DNA from 4 places in the Aeromicrobium sp. NPDC092404 genome. Region 2 is predicted to be linked to each of the others. Evidence: riboswitches for the same ligand, from Rfam matches in the RefSeq annotation. Region 2 holds a riboswitch; each other region holds the start of a gene.
What was found. Region 2 has a riboswitch for cobalamin ahead of AB0N22_RS10255 (ABC transporter substrate-binding protein). Riboswitches for the same ligand answer to the same signal wherever they lie in the genome.

Region 1 (4,205 bases), on a different contig from region 2:
CTGCCGCGTACGCCGGCACGCCCGGGGTCACGTCCCACGGCACGCCGTGGGACTCGAGCCGCTTGGTCTGCTCGTGGAGCGCGGAGTAGATCGACGGGTCGCCGGAGCACAGACGTACGACCTCGAGCCCAGCGGCGTGGGCCTCGACGATGCGCGCGGTGATCTGGTCGAGGTCGAGGTCCTGCGTGTCGACGAGCTGGGCGCCGTCGGGACAGTGGTCGAGCACGGCGTGGTCGATGTAGGTGCCGGCGTAGACGCACACGTCTGCGGCGTTGAGGAGCGCGACGGCGCGCAGGGTGATGAGGTCGGCCGCCCCCGGCCCGGCGCCGACGAAGTGGACGGTCATGCCGCGTCGCCCTTGGTCACGGCCCACTGCATGATGGCGCGAGCGGGGGTCCAGCCGGTGAAGGTGCCGATCGGCGCTGCGTGCTCGACGTGCAGGCGGGTCAGCTCGCCGCCGAGTCGCGCGTATCGGACGGCCAGCACCGCCTCGGTCTCGAGCGTCACACCGTGCACGACGAGACGGCCGCCCGGCCGGAGCGCGGACCAGCACGCGTCGAGCACACCGTCCTCGGTCGCGCCGCCACCGACGAAGATCGCGTGCGGTGCCTCCAGGTCGCCGAGCGCCTCGGGAGCGTGCCCGGTCAGCACCTCCAACGACGGCACGCCCAGCATCGAGGCATTGCGGACGATCCGCGCCGAGCGGTCCTCGCGCGCCTCGATCGCGATCGACCGGCAGGTCGGGTGGGCGCGCATCCACTCGATCGCGACGGAGCCGGCACCGGCGCCGACGTCCCAGAGCAGCTGCCCCGGCAGGGGCGCGAGCCGGGCCAGCGCCGACGCGCGTACGTCCCGCTTGGTGATCTGGCCGTCGTGGTCGAAAGCCCCCTCGGGGAGCCCAGCGGTGAAGCCGAGGACGGTCGCACCGGAGCTCACGAGCTCGACCGCCACGACGTTGAGGTCGGGTGCGGGCTGGTCGCCCCATGACGCGGCCACCCCGTCCGTCCGCGACTCGCTCTCCGAGCCCAGGTCGGCCAGGACGGTCATGGGGCTCGCGCCGTAGCCCGCGGTCGTGAGCAGCCCGGCGACCTCGGCCGGAGTCGACCCGTCCGACGACAGCACGAGCAGCCGCAGACCGGGCGCCAACGAGCGGGCCACGAGGTGCGGGTCCCGCCCCACGAGCGTCACGACCTCGGTCGACTCGGCCGACCAGCGCATGCGGGCGCGGGCCAGGGCGACGGAGGACAGCGCGGGCACCACCTCGACGGCGTCCTTGCCGAGCAGGTCGACCAGCGTCGTCGCGATGCCGGAGACCAGCGGATCGCCCGAGGCGAGAGCCACCACACCCTTGCCGACGTGCTGCTCGAGCAGGGCCGGCAGGCCTTCGCGCAACGGTGACGGCCACGCCTGTCGCACCTGCTCCGCCGGGGGCAGCATCGCGAGGTGCCGCTCACCGCCCAGCACGACGTCGGCCGCCTCGACCAGGTCCCTGGCCCGGGCCGTCAGTCCGGTCCAGCCGTCCGCGCCGATCCCGACGACCGTGACCCGTGTGCTCATGCGGCTGACGATATCGGCTGAGGCGTCCGGTCCTCACCGGCGACCTATGGGCGTACGACGACAAGCGTTAGTCTTGCGATCACAGTCTCGAGGTGCCCCTCACGGGGAGAATCGGGAAGCCGGTGCAAATCCGGCACAGGGCCCGCTGCGGTGACCCAGGCCAGACCTGGGAAGTCCGAAGACCGGCCTCGAGGCTGACTGACGGGCGCAACCGTGCCCGTCATCGATGGCAGATCGAGCGGGAGCCCCATATGCCACAGCACTACCCCTTCAGCGCCGTGGTCGGATCCGACGACATGGCGCTCGCCCTGACCCTCTCGACGATCTCCCCGGCGATCGGCGGCGTGCTCGTGCGCGGCGAGAAGGGCACAGCCAAGTCCACGATGGTCCGCGCCCTCGCCTCGGTCCTGCCGCCGATCGACGTCATCGCCGGCGACCGGTTCTCGACCGATCCGCTCGAGTCCCGCCCGCTGTCCCCCGACGGCCCCTTCGCCCCCGACGCCGACGTCGAGACCCGTCCCGTACGCCTCGTCGAGCTGCCGGTCGGCGCCACGGAGGACCGGGTGCTCGGCTCGCTGCACCTCGAGAAGGCCCTGTCGGACGGCGTCACCGAGTACGAGCCCGGGCTCCTCGCCCGCGCCCACCGCGGCATCCTCTACGTCGACGAGGTCAACCTCCTGCACGACCACCTCGTCGACCTGCTGCTCGACGCCGCCGCGATGGGCCGGTCGACGGTCGAGCGCGACGGCGTCTCCGTTGAGCACGCCGCCCGCTTCGTCCTCGTCGGCACGATGAACCCCGAGGAGGGCGAGCTCCGTCCGCAGCTGCTCGACCGCTTCGGCCTCACGGTCGAGGTCGCCGCTCCGCGCGACCCGGCCACGCGCGTCGAGGTCGTACGCCGCCGGTTGGCGTACGAGACGGATCCCGACGCCTTTGCCGCCCGGTTCGCCGAGGACGAGGCCACGCTGACCGATCGCATCCAGTCGGCGCAGAAGCTCGTCGACCAGGTCGACCTCAGCGACTGGGCGCTGCTCAAGATCGCCGAGGTGTGCGCCGCGTTCGAGGTCGACGGCATGCGCGCCGACATCGTCACGGCCCGCGCCGCCGCCGCCCACGCCGCGTGGAACGGACGCACGAGCGTGCTGCGCGAGGACATCCGCGCAGCGGCCCGGCTGGCCCTGCCGCATCGTCGCCGGCGCAACCCCTTCGACGCGCCCGGCATCGACGAGGACCTGCTCGACCAGATCCTCGGCGACGACGAGCCGGAGCCGGAGCCCGAGGGCGACGGCACCGACGAGAGCCAGACGACGGAGGAGTCCCAGACCTCCGAGCCCGACTCCCCCGCCGACGCAGGCAACGATGAGAGTGACGTTTCGTCCGCTTCCGACGGCGAGCCGCGACCCGAACGTCACTCCCAGCGGGAACCTCAGCAGGAGCCTCAGCAGCAGGCCGAGCAGCAGCCGGGCGGGACGTCCGAGGTCACCGTCGCCGCTCCACAGCAGCCCTATCGCCCCAAGCTGTTCACCGTCGGCGGCACCGGCGCCGGCGAGTCCGGCAAGCGCTCGCGTGCGATCACCGAGACCGGGCGGCGCATCGGCGCCCAGCGGCGTACGGGCCAGGGCGGGTCGATCCACCTCATGGAGACGATCCGCGCGGCGGCACCGCACCAGCACGCCCGCGGCCGCGTCGACAGCCTGCGGTTCCGCGCCGACGACCTGCGCCTCGCGGTCAAGGAGGGGCACGAGTCCAACCTGATCCTGTTCTGCGTCGACGCCTCGGGCTCGATGGCGGCCCGCAAGCGGATGGAGCAGGTCAAGACCGCGATCCTGTCGCTGCTGGTGGACGCCTACCAGCGGCGCGACAAGGTCGGCCTCATCACGTTCCGCGCCGACGGCGCCGAGCTCGCCCTGCCGCCGACCGGCTCGATCGACATCGCCGCCAGCCGGCTGGCCGAGCTGCCCGCCGGCGGGCGCACCCCGTTGGCCGAGGCGCTGCTCAAGACCGCCGACGTGCTGCGGCTCGAGCGCGTACGCGATCCCCGTCGGCGTCCCCTGCTCGTCGTCATCACCGACGGCCGGGCGACGTACGGCGACAATGCCCTGCCTCGCGCGCACCAGGTCGCCCGGCACCTCGGCGCGAGCGGCCTGGCGAGCCTGGTCATCGACTGCGAGACCGGGAAGTTCCGCATGGGACTGGCGCACCAGCTCGCCGACCACCTCATGGCCGAGTACGTCCCCCTCGGCGAGGTCAGCGCCTCGGCCCTCACCGACGTCGTCCGCTCCGGCCTCCACGAGACGGGAGCCGCCTGATGCCCAAGGGTCAGCCGACCGCCGTCCCCGATGACGGCCTCACGACCAGGCAGCGCCGCAACCGGCCGCTGCTGATGGTCCACACCGGTGACGGCAAGGGCAAGTCGACCGCCGCGTTCGGACTCGCGATCCGGTCGTGGAACCAGGGCTGGAACGTCGGCGTCTTCCAGTTCGTCAAGTCCGCCAAGTGGCGCATCGGCGAGCAGACGGTGCTCGAGCGCCTCGGTGCCCTGCACGACGAGACCGGCGAGGGCGGTCCCGTCGAGTGGCACAAGATGGGCTCCGGCTGGTCCTGGTCGCGCAAGGAGGGCTCCGACGAGGACCACGCCGCCGACGCCG
Region 2 (4,205 bases):
AGTCGATCCCTTCGACGACGACCCTCATGCGTCCCTTCCCTCTCGTCGCAGCAGCCAGGCGAAGGCCGGCGCGCCGATCACCGCGGTCACCACACCGATCGGGATCTCCTGGCCGGACACCAGCGACCGGGCGATGGTGTCGGCCCAGAGGAGCAGGATCGCGCCGAGCAGTGCGCTGAGCGGCAGGAGACGCCGGTGGAGCGGACCCCACACCAGCCGTACGACGTGGGGCACCACCAGGCCCACGAAGCCGATCGCGCCGGTGAACGCGACGAGGGACGCCGTCAGGAGTGCCGAGCCGATCAGCAACGTCCAACGGGTTGCCGTGATGGAAACCCCCAGCGATCCGGCCGAGGACTCGCCGAACGCGAAGGCATCCAGGTCGGATGCGAACGCCATGATCAGCACGACGGCGAGCCCGGCGACACAGCACAGGAACAGCGACGATCCCCACCGGATGCCGGCCAGCGAGCCGAGCGTCCAGCTCAGCACCCGGCGGGCCGCGTCGTGATCTCCGCTCATGATGACCACGAACGAGGTGTACGCGGCGCAGATCTGGCCGATCGCGACGCCGGCCAGCACCGTGCGTGACGGGGGCAGCGCACCGGAACGACCCGTGGCCAGAGCCAGCACGAGCACCATCGCCAGGAGCGCTCCGGCGAACGCACCCAAGGTGATCATCGTCGCCGAGACGAGTCCCGCGACGCTCACGCCCAGCACGATGACGCTGACCGCACCCGCCGTCGCCCCGCCCGAGATGCCCAGCAGATAGGGGTCGGCCAGGTCGTTGCGGGTCAGGGACTGCAGGACGGCGCCGCAGATCGCCAGGCCGGCGCCGGTGGCCGCGGCGGCGAGGACCCGGGGCATGCGGAGCTGCCAGACGATCTGGTCGTCCAGGAGCGACGCGTCGACACCGGCGCCGAGCCGCTGCAGCACGACGTCGGTCACGGTGCTGATCGGGATCGACACCGAGCCGATGCCGAGCGCGACGATCATCGTGACGAGCAGGAGGAGGGTCAGGAGCGCGAACGGAGCCGCGGTGCCGGCGGTCCCCCGGCTCACGACCGCGGTCTGCTGCTGGTGCATCAGCCGCGCCCGAGCTCGGCGAGCCCGGCAGCGACGGCACGCGCGCCGTCCGCCAGACGTACGCCGGGGGTCGTCTCGGAGAACGGCAGGACCACGAACTGCTCGTCACGTACCGCCTTCAGGTCACGCAGCGCAGGGTCCTTCTTCAGCAGCGCGATCTTGTCGTCGGCCGACGACCAGTCGGCGTCGGCCAGCACGATGACGTCGGGGTCGGCCTTGACGACGCGCTCCCAGCTCACGTCCGCCCAGCCACCCTCGACGTCGGCGAAGACGTTGGTCGCGCCGACCGCGTCGAGGATCAGCTGCGGGCCGCCCTCGCCCGTGCCGGCGAACGCCGCCTTGTCGCCGGAGTCGAACCAGAAGACCGTGGTGCCGGCGCCCACGTCCTGCTGGGCGAGCGCGGCGAGCGCGCTCCTCTGGTCCGAGCGGATCTTCGCTGCTCGGTCAGGCACACCCAGGACGTCCGCCACGACCTCGACCTCGTCCCACACGGACTCGAACGACACGTCGACACTCGGCTCGTTCTCACCACAGCCGAAAGGCGACGTGTACGAGCCGATGCCGAGCTCCTGGAGGTCGGTGGGCGTCCCGGCGTTCTTCCGCTCGAACGCGCTCGAGTACGACCCGTAGACGAAGTCGGGCTCCGCCGTCAGGAGGGTCTCGTGGTCCGGGTACTCCTTCGAGAGCACGGGGACCGACTCGTACGCCTTCGCCCACTTCGCGGGCACCTGGTCGTCGAGATAGGCCGTCCCGACGAGCTGGTCCTCGGCGCCGAGAGCGAGCACGAGCTCGGTCGCGCCCTGGTTCATGGTGACGACCCGAGACGGCTTCTGCTCGATCGTCGAGGTGAACCCGCAGCTCGTGGCCTCGACCGGGTAGTCGGCTGAGCCGGGCGCGGCAGCCGCGTCCGACTCAGGCGGCCCGCCGCACGCCGCCAGGACGAGTGCCGCGAGCGACACGAGGGCAGGGGTCAGGAACGTACGACGAGAGGTCGACATCAAACGGGGTTCTCTTCCGAGTCCGGAGGCTCTTGCGCGAAGCCTGGTGGGTGGATGGCACAGACGCGACGTCTGCGGCCAGCAGGTCTTCGGACTCGGGATCAACCGGACGGCGCGCCTTCCCAGACCCTTCGGTCCAGTGGCCTCGTGCTCCGCCCGTCACCCTCACCGCTGCGCGTCAGTCCCGGATTCACACCGGGTTCCCTGGCTCATCGCTGAGTTGACTGGCAGTCGCAATCTAGCAGCCGGTGGCGAGCGCACCTGCTCGACGGGATCCTGGTCAGCCGTTCGTCGGGCTGCCCTCGGCAGCCGACGTGTGCGGGGTCTTGGGCCGGAAGCGGGCCATCCCGAGTGCCGCGATCACGACGACGGCCGTGAGGATGAGCCAGCTGAGCCCGTACGGCCGGTTGAGCACCGTGTCGTTGTCAGGCTTGCCGCCCTGACCCGACAGCACGTTGGCGACCGTCACCGTCAGGGTCGCCCAGACGAGGAACGCGATGGCCGCCACGGCGTAGGTCCGTCCCGGCAGCACCCGGGCCGCGACAACGCCGAGCAGCACCGTCACCGGGGCGATGACGGCGTCGTGGAGGATCACGCCGCCGACGAGCCAGGTGCCCATCGAGATCAGCTGATCCGAGGTGAAGTCCCGCATGAGCCAGACTCCCCAGAGTCCGAAGCCCACCCCGACGAGCACCAGCAGCAGCCGCACCGCCCTCATGTCCGCACCTCGAGCTCTCGGACCCATTTCGTCTGCAGGACTCCGGGTCGGTTGGGCGCGATGATGCGGCACGGGTAGCCGTGGTCGAGGCTGAGCGGTTCGCCGTTGAGCTCGAGGGCCAGCAACGTTCGCGGGTCGTCCACGAAGTTGCCCGGCAGCTCCGACGTGCGGAACGCACCGCGGGTCTGCATCGACCGCACGGTGACCGTCGACCCGGACGGGGCACCGACGAGCGCGACGAGGTCCTGGACCGAGACACCCGTCCACACCGCATTGCGGCTCCACCCCTCGACACACGCGATCGGCAGCCTGTGCGTACGTTGAGGCAGCTTGGCGAGCTCGTCGCGGGTGACCGACACGATGCGGCCGCCGGCCTTGAGTTTGAGGGTGAATGCCGGGTCGCTGGCAGCCCGGGTGGCACCGGCTGCGCGCGCCGTCCGGTTGACCGGCAGGCCCTGGGGCCCGTCACCGTCGCGGACTCCGAAGACCGAGATCCGGCGCAACAGCGGCACGGTCTGCCCGACCGTCAGCACCAGGGCAACACCCGACGCAACCGTCACGCCGCGCAGCACAGCGCGGCGGCTCGGCCCCTCGGCGTCGACCGTCGCCTCGTCCTCGACCGAGGCGCCCAGACCCTCGCGGATGACCGGGAGCTTGACCGCGATGTGCACGAGGAGCGCCCCGATCGCGACCCAGGCGACGGCCTCGTGCGTCCGCCGGAAGCTGAACTCCCACGGATACCACTGGACGACGTTGAGCAGCCCGCTCGTGAGCATGAAGATCGCCGCCGCGACCAGCACGCCGATCGAGGCACGTTCGAGGACGTCGACGAGCCGGTCGCGGCGCGCTCGGGGTGGGCGGATGAAGAACCGCGGGTAGACCGACCACAGCTTGACCAGCAGCAGCGGGACGGAGGCGATGCCGGTCGCCACGTGGGTCCCCTGCGTGACGCGATAGAGCCAGGCCGGATCGGGCCCGATCGGCAGCCAGCCGGGGGTCGTGTACTGGGCGTGGCTCCACAGGCCGGTCAGGAAGCAGATGCCGAACGCGATGCCCAGCGCGCTGCCCACGCGGGCCGTCGTCGCCGGGCCCCGTGACCTGGCAGTGAAGTCCTCGGGCCGCGGCAGGCGCTTCTCGATGTCCTCGACCCGAGGGAGCCTCATGAACGTTCCATACGTGCAGTGTGCCTGCCACCGACGGCGTGGGTCGCGACGACGCGCAGACCGGCCCGCCGGGCGACGTCATCGATCGCGTCGAGGCCGACCACGGCCCACTCGAAATGGGCCGACAACCGACCGCCGACCCTCAGCCGGCGATGCTCTCGGACCAATCCGGTGCCCGAGGGAGCCACCTCGGCGATCACGGTGCCTGCAGGGCTGAGCACCTCGCGCAGCCGCCGGAGC
Region 3 (4,205 bases), on a different contig from region 2:
TGGCCCAGCACGTGCAGGCCGTCGCGGATCTGCGCGTCCTTGATCTCGCACAGCCACCCGTCGACGTTGAAGATGAAGTCGTCGAAGTCGTCCTCGTCCGGGATGTCGTCGAGGCCGAGGTCGCGGTGCATCTCCGCGGCCCGCATGTGGGTCCAGATCTGCGACCGGATCGCCGGGAGCTTGGCCGGGTCCATCGCCGCGATGTTGGCGTACTCGTCGAGCAGCTGCTCCAGCTTGGCGATGTCGCCGTATGACTCCGCGCGCGCCATCGGCGGGATCAGGTGGTCGACGATCGTGGCGTGGGCCCGACGCTTGGCCTGCGCGCCCTCACCCGGGTCGTTGACGAGGAACGGATAGATCAGCGGCAGGTTGCCGATCGCGGCATCGGTGCCGCAGGCCGCGGAGAGCGCGGCGTTCTTGCCCGGCAACCACTCCATGGACCCGTGCTTGCCGAGATGGACGACCGCGTGAGCGCCGAACTCCTGCTCGACCCACCGGTAGGCGGCCAGGTAGTGGTGCGACGGCGCCATGTCGGGATCGTGGTAGATCGCGACGGGGTTCTCGCCGTAGCCACGAGGCGGCTGGATCATCAGCACGACGTTGCCGGCCCGGATCGTGGCCAGCACGATCTCCTGGTCGTCGTTGACGAACAGCTTGCCGGGCGCCGGGCCCCACGCCTCGAGCATCGCCTCGCGCAGGTCGGGGTGGAAGCCCTCGAACCAGCCTGCGTACTGCGCTGCCGGGATGCGGACGTGGCTCTCGGTCAGCTGCACCTGGGTGAGCCACTCCTCGTCCTGGCCACCGGCGGCGATGAGGGCGTGGATCAGGGCGTCGCCGGCCTCGGTCAGGTCGTCCAGCTCCAGGCCGGGGACCTCTCCGGGCGCGCCGAGGTCGTAGCCGGCGTCGCGCATCTCGCGCAGCAGGCGGATCGTCGACACCGGGGTGTCGAGGCCGACGGCGTTGCCGACCCGGCTGTGCTTGGTCGGGTACGCCGACAGCATCAGCACGATCTTGCGATCCGCGGGCGCGACGTGGCGCAGTCGCGCGTGGGCGACCGCGATGCCGGCGACGCGGGCACAGCGCTCGGGGTCGGCGACGTAGCGCGGCAGGCCGTCCTCGTCGATCTCCTTGAACGAGAACGGCGCGGTGATGATGCGGCCGTCGAACTCGGGGATCGCGATCTGGTTGGCCGAGTCGAGCGGGGTGACACCATCGTCGGAGGCCGCCCAGTCCTCCCGGCTCGACGTCAGGCACAGGCCCTGCAGGATCGGGATGTCGAGGGCCTTCATGCGCTCGACGTCCCACGACTCGTCGTCACCGCCGGCGCTGACGGTGCCGGGCTTGGTGCCGCCGGCCGCCAGCACCGTGACGACCAGCGCGTCGAGGGTGCCGAGCTCGGTGAACAGCTCGTCCGGCGCAGCCCGGAGCGAGGACGAGAAGATCGGCACGCCGTACGCCTGACCGGTCGCGTCGATCGCGTCGGCGAGCTGGTGCGCGAACGCGCTGTTCCCGGATGCCTCGTGCGCCCGGTAGTACAAGACGCCGACTCTCGCCTTGCGTGAGTGGGGCTCGGGAGACTTTCCAGACGTGTCCAAGCCCTCCGAGCTCCGGGGCACGACCCCGAACTCGGGCAGGACGGCGGGCGGCTCGAAGCCCTCTCCCGTCAGCAGGACGGTGTCGGAGAGGAACGCGTGCAGCTGGGCGAGGTTGGCCGGGCCGCCCTCGGCGAGGTAGACGTGGGCGTCGGCGCAGATGCCGATCGGCACCGTCGACTGCTCCATGAGCTCGGCGTTGGGGGTCTGCTCGCCGCCCAGGACGACCATCGGCTTGCCGGTCGCCCGGATGCGCTCGAAGCCCTCGCACAGGTCCTGCGGAGACCCGAGGATGCGGGCGACCACGAGGTCCGCCGACTCGATCGCCGCCGCCATCTCCTGGTGCCCCGGACGGGCCGGGTTGGCGTACGTGTAGTCGGCCCCGCTCGCGCGGGCCGACAGCAGGTCGGTGTCGGACGTGGACAACAGCGCGATGCGCGTCATGTTCCTCCTCGGGGTTCTCGCCCCGTCTGGTGGGTTGCTCCACGCCCAGTGTCTGGCTGGCCTGACGGCGACACAGTGGCGGAACCGCTCCGGAGTTGCACCGGATTCCTGCGACGTGGAAGTGCTCGTCAGCCTACCGGGCCGATCAGGAGTCATACTGGCCGACGTGACTCTCACCCGATCAGCCGCGGACATCCTCAGCCAGCCCAGCGCCATCGTCGTCGGCACCGACGGATCGTGCGTCACCAACCCGGGTCCGACCGGCTGGGCGTACGTCGCGGACGACGGCGCCTCGGCGTGCGGCGGGCTGCTGCAGGGCACCAACAACATCGGGGAGCTGCTGGCCGTCGAGAACGCGTTGCGCGACTTCGCCGATCGCCCTCTCGTGATCCAGGCCGACTCGTCCTACACGATCGGCTGCTCGACGACGTGGGCCAGCGGGTGGGCCCGCAACGGGTGGCGCAACTCCAAGAAGGAGACGGTCGCCAACGTCGAGATCGTCCAGGCGATCTACGCCTTGATGCAGGCGCGCCGCGACGCCGGCGCTCCCGTGTTCTTCCAGAAGGTCAAGGCGCACCTGACCGACCTCACGGTGTGGCCCCTCAACGTGGCCGCCGACGCGCTGGCCGGGCAGGCCTCGGCCCGTGCGGCCCGAGGCGACGTCGCCGAGGTGCGTACGACAGGGCTGCCCAGCGGCACCAACGGCTGATGCCCGACGAGGACGACATGGCCCTCGACCTCGCCGCCGAGGTCGGGCCCTTCTTCGTCCTCGACCGCTGGATCGCCGATGCCGGCTGGCGCCCGCTGACCGAGCTGATCGACCGGCCCGACGTGCTCGCCGAGCGCGTGACCACGGCGCGCTCGATGCTGGCCGAACGGTCGCGTGTCCCGGTCGACGAGATCGAGGAGCGCGCGACGGCCTCGATCGTGTTCCTCGGTCTGGCCGCCCGGCTCGTGTCCCCCGCGTTCGCCGCCGCCGCCCTCGCCGACCGGGTTCCCGACCTGCACCTCGACGCGTTGTGGTGGCAGCCGGTGACCGGCGGCCCGTGGCCGCTGGCGCGCTCCGCGACCGACGGCTCGCGGGCGACCGGCGATCTCGCCGAGGACCTCGACACTCGCGTGCTGGTCGACCTCGTCGCCCCGGTCCTCGAGGCGTTCGGACGTACGTTCGGGATCTCCTCGCAGGTCCTGTGGGGCAATGTCACATCGAGCCTCGCCGGCGCACTGGCGATGCTGCGGACCGCCCGCCCGGATCGTGCCGCGATCGCGACGCAGCTCGTGACGCAGCTCCTGGAGCACGGCACCCTCACCGGCACCGGCGACCTCACGGGGCCCACGTTCGTACGTCGTTCGTGCTGCCTGTTCTACCGCGTCCCGGGCGCCGGGATCTGCGGTGACTGCGTCCTCGACGAGGCGCCGACTCCGGCATGACCGGCCGCAGGATCGTCCGGCACGGCCGTGACACCATGACGGGGTGACGAATCGTTCCCACCCCGACCGGTGCCCCGGGGTCCTGCGCCCGTGGATCGCGGGCGACGGCGCGATCGTCCGGCTCCGGCTCGTCGGCGGCGTGCTGCAGACCTCAGCCCTGCGTGACCTGGTCGGCATCGCCGCCGACTACGCCGACGGCACGATCCTGCTGACCAAGCGGACCAACCTGCAGCTCCGCGGCATCGACCACTCCGACGGCTGCGTGCCGGCGGTGCTCGTGGACGCGATCGCCGAGAGCGGCCTCCTGCCGTCGCCGAGCCATGAGCTCGTGCGCAACATCATGGTGTCGCCGCTCACGGGTCGGGTCGCGGGCCGAGCCGACCTGCGCGAGACGGCGCGCACGCTCGACCACCTGCTGTGCGCGGAGCCCGACTTCGCCGCCCTGGCCGGCCGCTTCCTGTTCGTCCTCGACGACGGCCGCGGCGACGTCTCGTCGCGCTCCCTCGACCTCGGCCTGATGGCGGTCGACGCCGAGACCGCCCAGCTGCGGGCCGGTTCCCACCACTGGGGACCGCTGGTCCCGCTGGACGAGGCGCCCGGTGCCCTGCTGTCGTACGCCGCGGCGTTCCTCGCGTCGCGAGGTGACGGCGAGACCGCCCTCTGGCACGTCGACGAGCTTCCTGAGGGCGGCGCCGAGCTGCTCGGCATCCATCACGCGCGTGACCTGCGGACCCAGGT
Region 4 (4,205 bases), on a different contig from region 2:
GCTGCGGAGGCGTTCGGGCTCATCGCCCGCGCCCGGCCGTGGCGCCGTCCCGTCGTCGTGCACCCGCAGTTCACCGAGCCGGACGTCGCCCTCGCCGCCGCGGGGCACCACCCCGAGCACGTCGTCACGGCTGCCGCCGACGGGTTCGTCCTCGACCCCGCGACGGTGCCCGACGACGCCGACCTCGTCATGATCGGCAACCCGACGAACCCCACGAGCGTCCTGCACCCCGAGCAGTCCCTGCGGCGGCTGGTGCGGCCCGGCCGCGTCGTCGTGGTCGACGAGGCGTTCATGGACTCGGTGCCCGACGAGCGGCACTCCCTGGCCGCGATCACCGACCCGGGTCTCCTGGTCGTCCGCAGCCTCACCAAGCTGTGGTCGATCCCCGGCGTCCGCGCGGGCTACGTCCTCGGTTCGCCGCAGCTGCTCGACGAGCTCAGGAGGCACCAGGCGCCGTGGTCGGTCTCCTCGGCAGCCATCGCCGCGATGACCGCGACCGCGACGCCCGAGGCGCTCGCCGAGGCCGCGAAGCGTACGACTCGCATCGGCCAGCACCGCCGCGTGCTGACCGACGGCCTGACCGAGCTCGGCATCCACCACGTCCCGGCCGCCGCGCCCTACGTCCTGGCCAAGGTCGGCAGCACCGCCCATGACCGCCTGCGGAGCGCCGGCTATGCAGTGCGCCGCGCCGACACCTTCCCGGGCCTCGACGACACCTGGGTACGCATCGCCGTGCGCCGGCCCGACACCACCCGCAAGCTCCTCGCCACGCTGCGGATCGAGGGGCCATGGACCTGACACCGGGCACTCCCGCCCTCGTGATCGGCGGCGACGCGCGCGCGGCCGGCCAGGTCGCGGCGCTGCTCGCGGCCGGCGCCGACGTCACGGTCGTCTCGCCGGAGGCGACCGCCTCGATCGAGGACCTCGCCGACCGCGGACTCATCACCTGGCACCGGCGCGAGGCTGCCATGAGCGACGTCCACGCCGCCGGCGTCGTCCTCACGGGTCATGCCGATGAACACGGGCCCGACCGCATCCTCGACACCGGCATCGTGACCCTCGTCGGTGGCGGCCCCGGTGATCCCGGCCTCGTCACGGTCGCCGGTCGCGAGGCGATCGAGTCCGCCGACGTCATCATCACCGACCGCCTAGCGCCGCTCGCCGCCCTCGCCTGGGCCCGCGCCGACGCCGAGATCATCGACGTCGCCAAGATCCCCGGTGGCCGGTCGACGAGCCAGGACGACATCAACCAGCTGCTGGTCGAGCACGCGAAGTCCGGCCAGAACGTCGTCCGGTTCAAGGGCGGCGACAACTTCGTCTTCGGCCGCGGCAGCGAGGAGCTCCTGGCCTGCCTGCACGCCGGCATCGAGACGCGCGTCGTCCCGGGCGTCACCTCAGCCATCGCGGCGCCGGCGCTGGCCGGCATCCCCGTCACGCACCGCGGCCTGACGCAAGGGTTCACGGTGATCTCGGGGCACGTGCCGCCCGGACATCCCGAGTCGACGATCGACTACCCCGCCCTGGCGACCGCGGGCACGACGATCGTGGTGCTGATGGGCGTGCGCACCCTGAGCGCGATCTGCGAGGCCCTGGCCGACGGCGGGCTCCCGGCTCGGACGCCTGCCGCTGTGATCGCCGACGGTGCGATGCCGAGCCAGCAAGTCGTGCGCGCGACGCTGGCGACGATCGGCGAGGCAGCGGCCGGCCTCGGCGCTCCTGCGGTCGCCGTCATCGGGGACGTCGCCGACATCCCGGGCCTGAACGGCTCACCGGCGTGATCCTCTGGGTGCGCCACGGGCAGTCGACGTGGAACGCCATCGAGCGCATGCAGGGCCACGAGCTCAGCCCGCCCCTGACCGACCTGGGTCGCGAGCAGGCGGCGCTGACGGCCGAGCTGCTCGCCGACCGGGGTGTCGTACGACTGCTGAGCTCTCCGGCCGTCCGGGCCCGGCAGACCGCCGACATCATCGCTGCGCGTCTCGGACTGGTCGTGGTCGAGGAGCCGCTGCTCCTGGAGAAGGGGCTCGACGAGGCCAAGGCGGATGTCCAGTCCCGCATCCGGAGCCTCCTCGCGGTCGACGACGGCGCCCTCACGGTGGCGGTGAGCCACGGCGACACCATCGGGTACGCCGTCGAGCTCCTCACCGGCCGACTGCCGTCGCTGCCGACCAACGGGTCCGTCACCGAAGTCGATCCCGACACTCGACAGGTCGCCGTGGCGATGCCCTAGGATGACTTCACCGAGGCCAAGGAAGCCGGTGGAACTCCGGCGCAGTCGCGCTACTGTGACACCCCTGCGGGTGGAGCCAGACCCAAGGCCTCGGACGTTCATCCATCCAGGGACGCAATCATCCCGTCAGGAGAATTCATGTCACAGGCCACCACCGCCACACCCGAGATCGAGATCCCGTCGATCCCCCTGCGCGAGCTCGCCCCCTGGGCGCTGTTCTTCGGCCTCCTCGGGACGTTCGTCCTGTTCTTCATCAGCGCCGACCAGGGCGCGGTCTCGATCCCGGCCGGCACGGCCATCCACGAGTGGGTCCACGATGGACGCCACCTGCTCGGGTTCCCCTGCCACTGACCTGACCGAACCAGCCGGACCCGCCAGTGCGGTCCGGCCTCTTCGGCGTACCTGAACGGACTGACATGACCCCCCGCAACTTCCTCGTCCGAGGACTCCTCGCCGGTCTGATCGCCGGCCTCCTGACGTTCGCCGTCGCCTACCTTGCCGGTGAGCCCTCGGTCGACGCGGCCATCGCGGTCGAGGCCAAGGGCGAGGATGCCGGCACGACGGCGCACTCCCACGGCGACGGCAACGAACACTCGCACGACGACGCAGCCGCGACGCACTCGCACGGCGAGGACGGCGGCACCGAGGTGTCCCGCGAGAACCAGTCGACGTGGGGGTTGCTGACCGCCACCGTGTCGACCGGCATCGCCCTCGGCGGCATCACGGCCCTGGCCGCCGCCTTCGCCCTCGGTCGCATCGGTCGCCTGCGGCCGAGCCAGTCGACCGCGCTCGTCGCCGCCCTCGGGTTCGTCTCGGTGGCACTGGTGCCGTTCATCAAGTACCCCGCCACCCCGCCGGCCGTGGGCGACGCCGACACGATCGGTGCCCGCACGACGCAGTACTTCGTGATGCTCGCGATCTCGGTCGTCGCGATGATCGCCGCGGTCCTGCTGTTCCGGGCGATCCTCGAACGCGTCGGCACCTACACCGCCGTGCTCGTGAGCGCTGGGGCCTACCTCGCGGTCGCGGTCCTCGCGGCCGCGTTGATGCCGACCGTCAACGAGATCGGCGACTTCCCCGCCGACACGCTCTGGTACTTCCGCCGCGGCTCGCTCATGACCCTCGCGACGCTGTGGGGCGTCATCGGCATCGTGCTCACCGGACTGATCGGCAAGCTGTACGCCGAGGAGTCCGCGACCCAGGCCCGCCGCGACCTGGCGGCCAGCCTGTGAGCGGGCAACGCGTGAAGGCGTACGAGCCGGTCGCTGCGCCGTCGCCGGACGTCCGGGCGGCGGCCGCCGAGCGGCTCTCCGGTCTGGCCACGCCACCCGGCGCCCTGGGCCGGCTGGGTGACCTCGGCGTGTGGGTCGCCGCGACGCAGGGCGTCGTCCCGCCGGCGCCGGTCGAGCGCGTGCGTGCCGTGATCTTCGCCGGCGACCACGGCGTCTCCGACCACGGGGTCTCCGCGTTCCCCAAGACGATCACGCCGGCCATGGTCCGGACGTTCCTCATGGGCAAGGCGGGCGTATCCGTGCTAGCGGCCCAGCACGGCGTGTCCGTGCGCGTGCTCGATCTCGGCGTCGACGACGACCTCGAGGGCGTGGCACCCGAGGTCACCGCGTTCAAGGTGCGCCGCGGCAGCGGTGCGATCCATCTCGAGGACGCCCTGACGACCGACGAGACCCTGCAGGCCATCGCCGCGGGTGAGACGGTCGCGGCCGAGGAGATCGCGGCGGGCGCCCAGCTGTTGATCAGCGGCGACATGGGCATCGGCAACACTACCCCGGCTGCGGCCCTCGTCGCCGCCTCGCTGGGCCTGCCGGCCACCGAGGTCACCGGCCGCGGCACCGGCATCGACGAGCCCGGCCTCGTACACAAGATGAACGTCGTCCAGCAGGCCCTCGACCGAGCCGGCGAGCGTACGGCCGATCCGGTCGAGACGCTCACCGCGCTGGGCAGTGCCGACCTGGCAGCA

Region 1: linked by a shared signal. The riboswitch ahead of AB0N22_RS11145 (magnesium chelatase subunit D family protein) and the one ahead of AB0N22_RS10255 (ABC transporter substrate-binding protein) in region 2 are both predicted to bind cobalamin.
Region 3: linked by a shared signal. The riboswitch ahead of cobN (cobaltochelatase subunit CobN) and the one ahead of AB0N22_RS10255 (ABC transporter substrate-binding protein) in region 2 are both predicted to bind cobalamin.
Region 4: linked by a shared signal. The riboswitch ahead of AB0N22_RS11170 (CbtB domain-containing protein) and the one ahead of AB0N22_RS10255 (ABC transporter substrate-binding protein) in region 2 are both predicted to bind cobalamin.

The regions. Positions count from the first base shown of each region.
Region 1 covers NZ_JBFBFI010000002.1:152,666-156,870, forward strand. Annotated here, with positions in the region: gene cobM (precorrin-4 C(11)-methyltransferase) at 1-346, opposite strand, end outside; gene cbiE (precorrin-6y C5,15-methyltransferase (decarboxylating) subunit CbiE) at 343-1,557, opposite strand; cobalamin riboswitch at 1,631-1,763, shown strand; gene AB0N22_RS11145 (magnesium chelatase subunit D family protein) at 1,809-3,866, shown strand; gene cobO (cob(I)yrinic acid a,c-diamide adenosyltransferase) at 3,866-4,205, shown strand, end outside.
Region 2 covers NZ_JBFBFI010000001.1:2,021,005-2,025,209, forward strand. Annotated here, with positions in the region: gene AB0N22_RS10245 (ABC transporter ATP-binding protein) at 1-28, opposite strand, end outside; gene AB0N22_RS10250 (iron chelate uptake ABC transporter family permease subunit) at 25-1,086, opposite strand; gene AB0N22_RS10255 (ABC transporter substrate-binding protein) at 1,086-2,084, opposite strand; cobalamin riboswitch at 2,147-2,328, opposite strand; gene AB0N22_RS10260 (hypothetical protein) at 2,365-2,802, opposite strand; gene AB0N22_RS10265 (molybdopterin-dependent oxidoreductase) at 2,799-3,965, opposite strand; gene AB0N22_RS10270 (class I SAM-dependent methyltransferase) at 3,962-4,205, opposite strand, start outside.
Region 3 covers NZ_JBFBFI010000002.1:145,477-149,681, forward strand. Annotated here, with positions in the region: gene cobN (cobaltochelatase subunit CobN) at 1-2,036, opposite strand, end outside; cobalamin riboswitch at 2,062-2,187, opposite strand; gene AB0N22_RS11105 (ribonuclease H) at 2,203-2,745, shown strand; gene AB0N22_RS11110 ((2Fe-2S)-binding protein) at 2,745-3,467, shown strand; gene AB0N22_RS11115 (nitrite reductase) at 3,511-4,205, shown strand, end outside.
Region 4 covers NZ_JBFBFI010000002.1:158,795-162,999, forward strand. Annotated here, with positions in the region: gene AB0N22_RS11155 (cobyrinate a,c-diamide synthase) at 1-798, shown strand, start outside; gene cobA (uroporphyrinogen-III C-methyltransferase) at 789-1,778, shown strand; gene AB0N22_RS11165 (phosphoglycerate mutase family protein) at 1,775-2,230, shown strand; adenosylcobalamin (AdoCbl) riboswitch at 2,241-2,324, shown strand; gene AB0N22_RS11170 (CbtB domain-containing protein) at 2,369-2,581, shown strand; gene AB0N22_RS11175 (CbtA family protein) at 2,647-3,462, shown strand; gene cobT (nicotinate-nucleotide--dimethylbenzimidazole phosphoribosyltransferase) at 3,474-4,205, shown strand, end outside.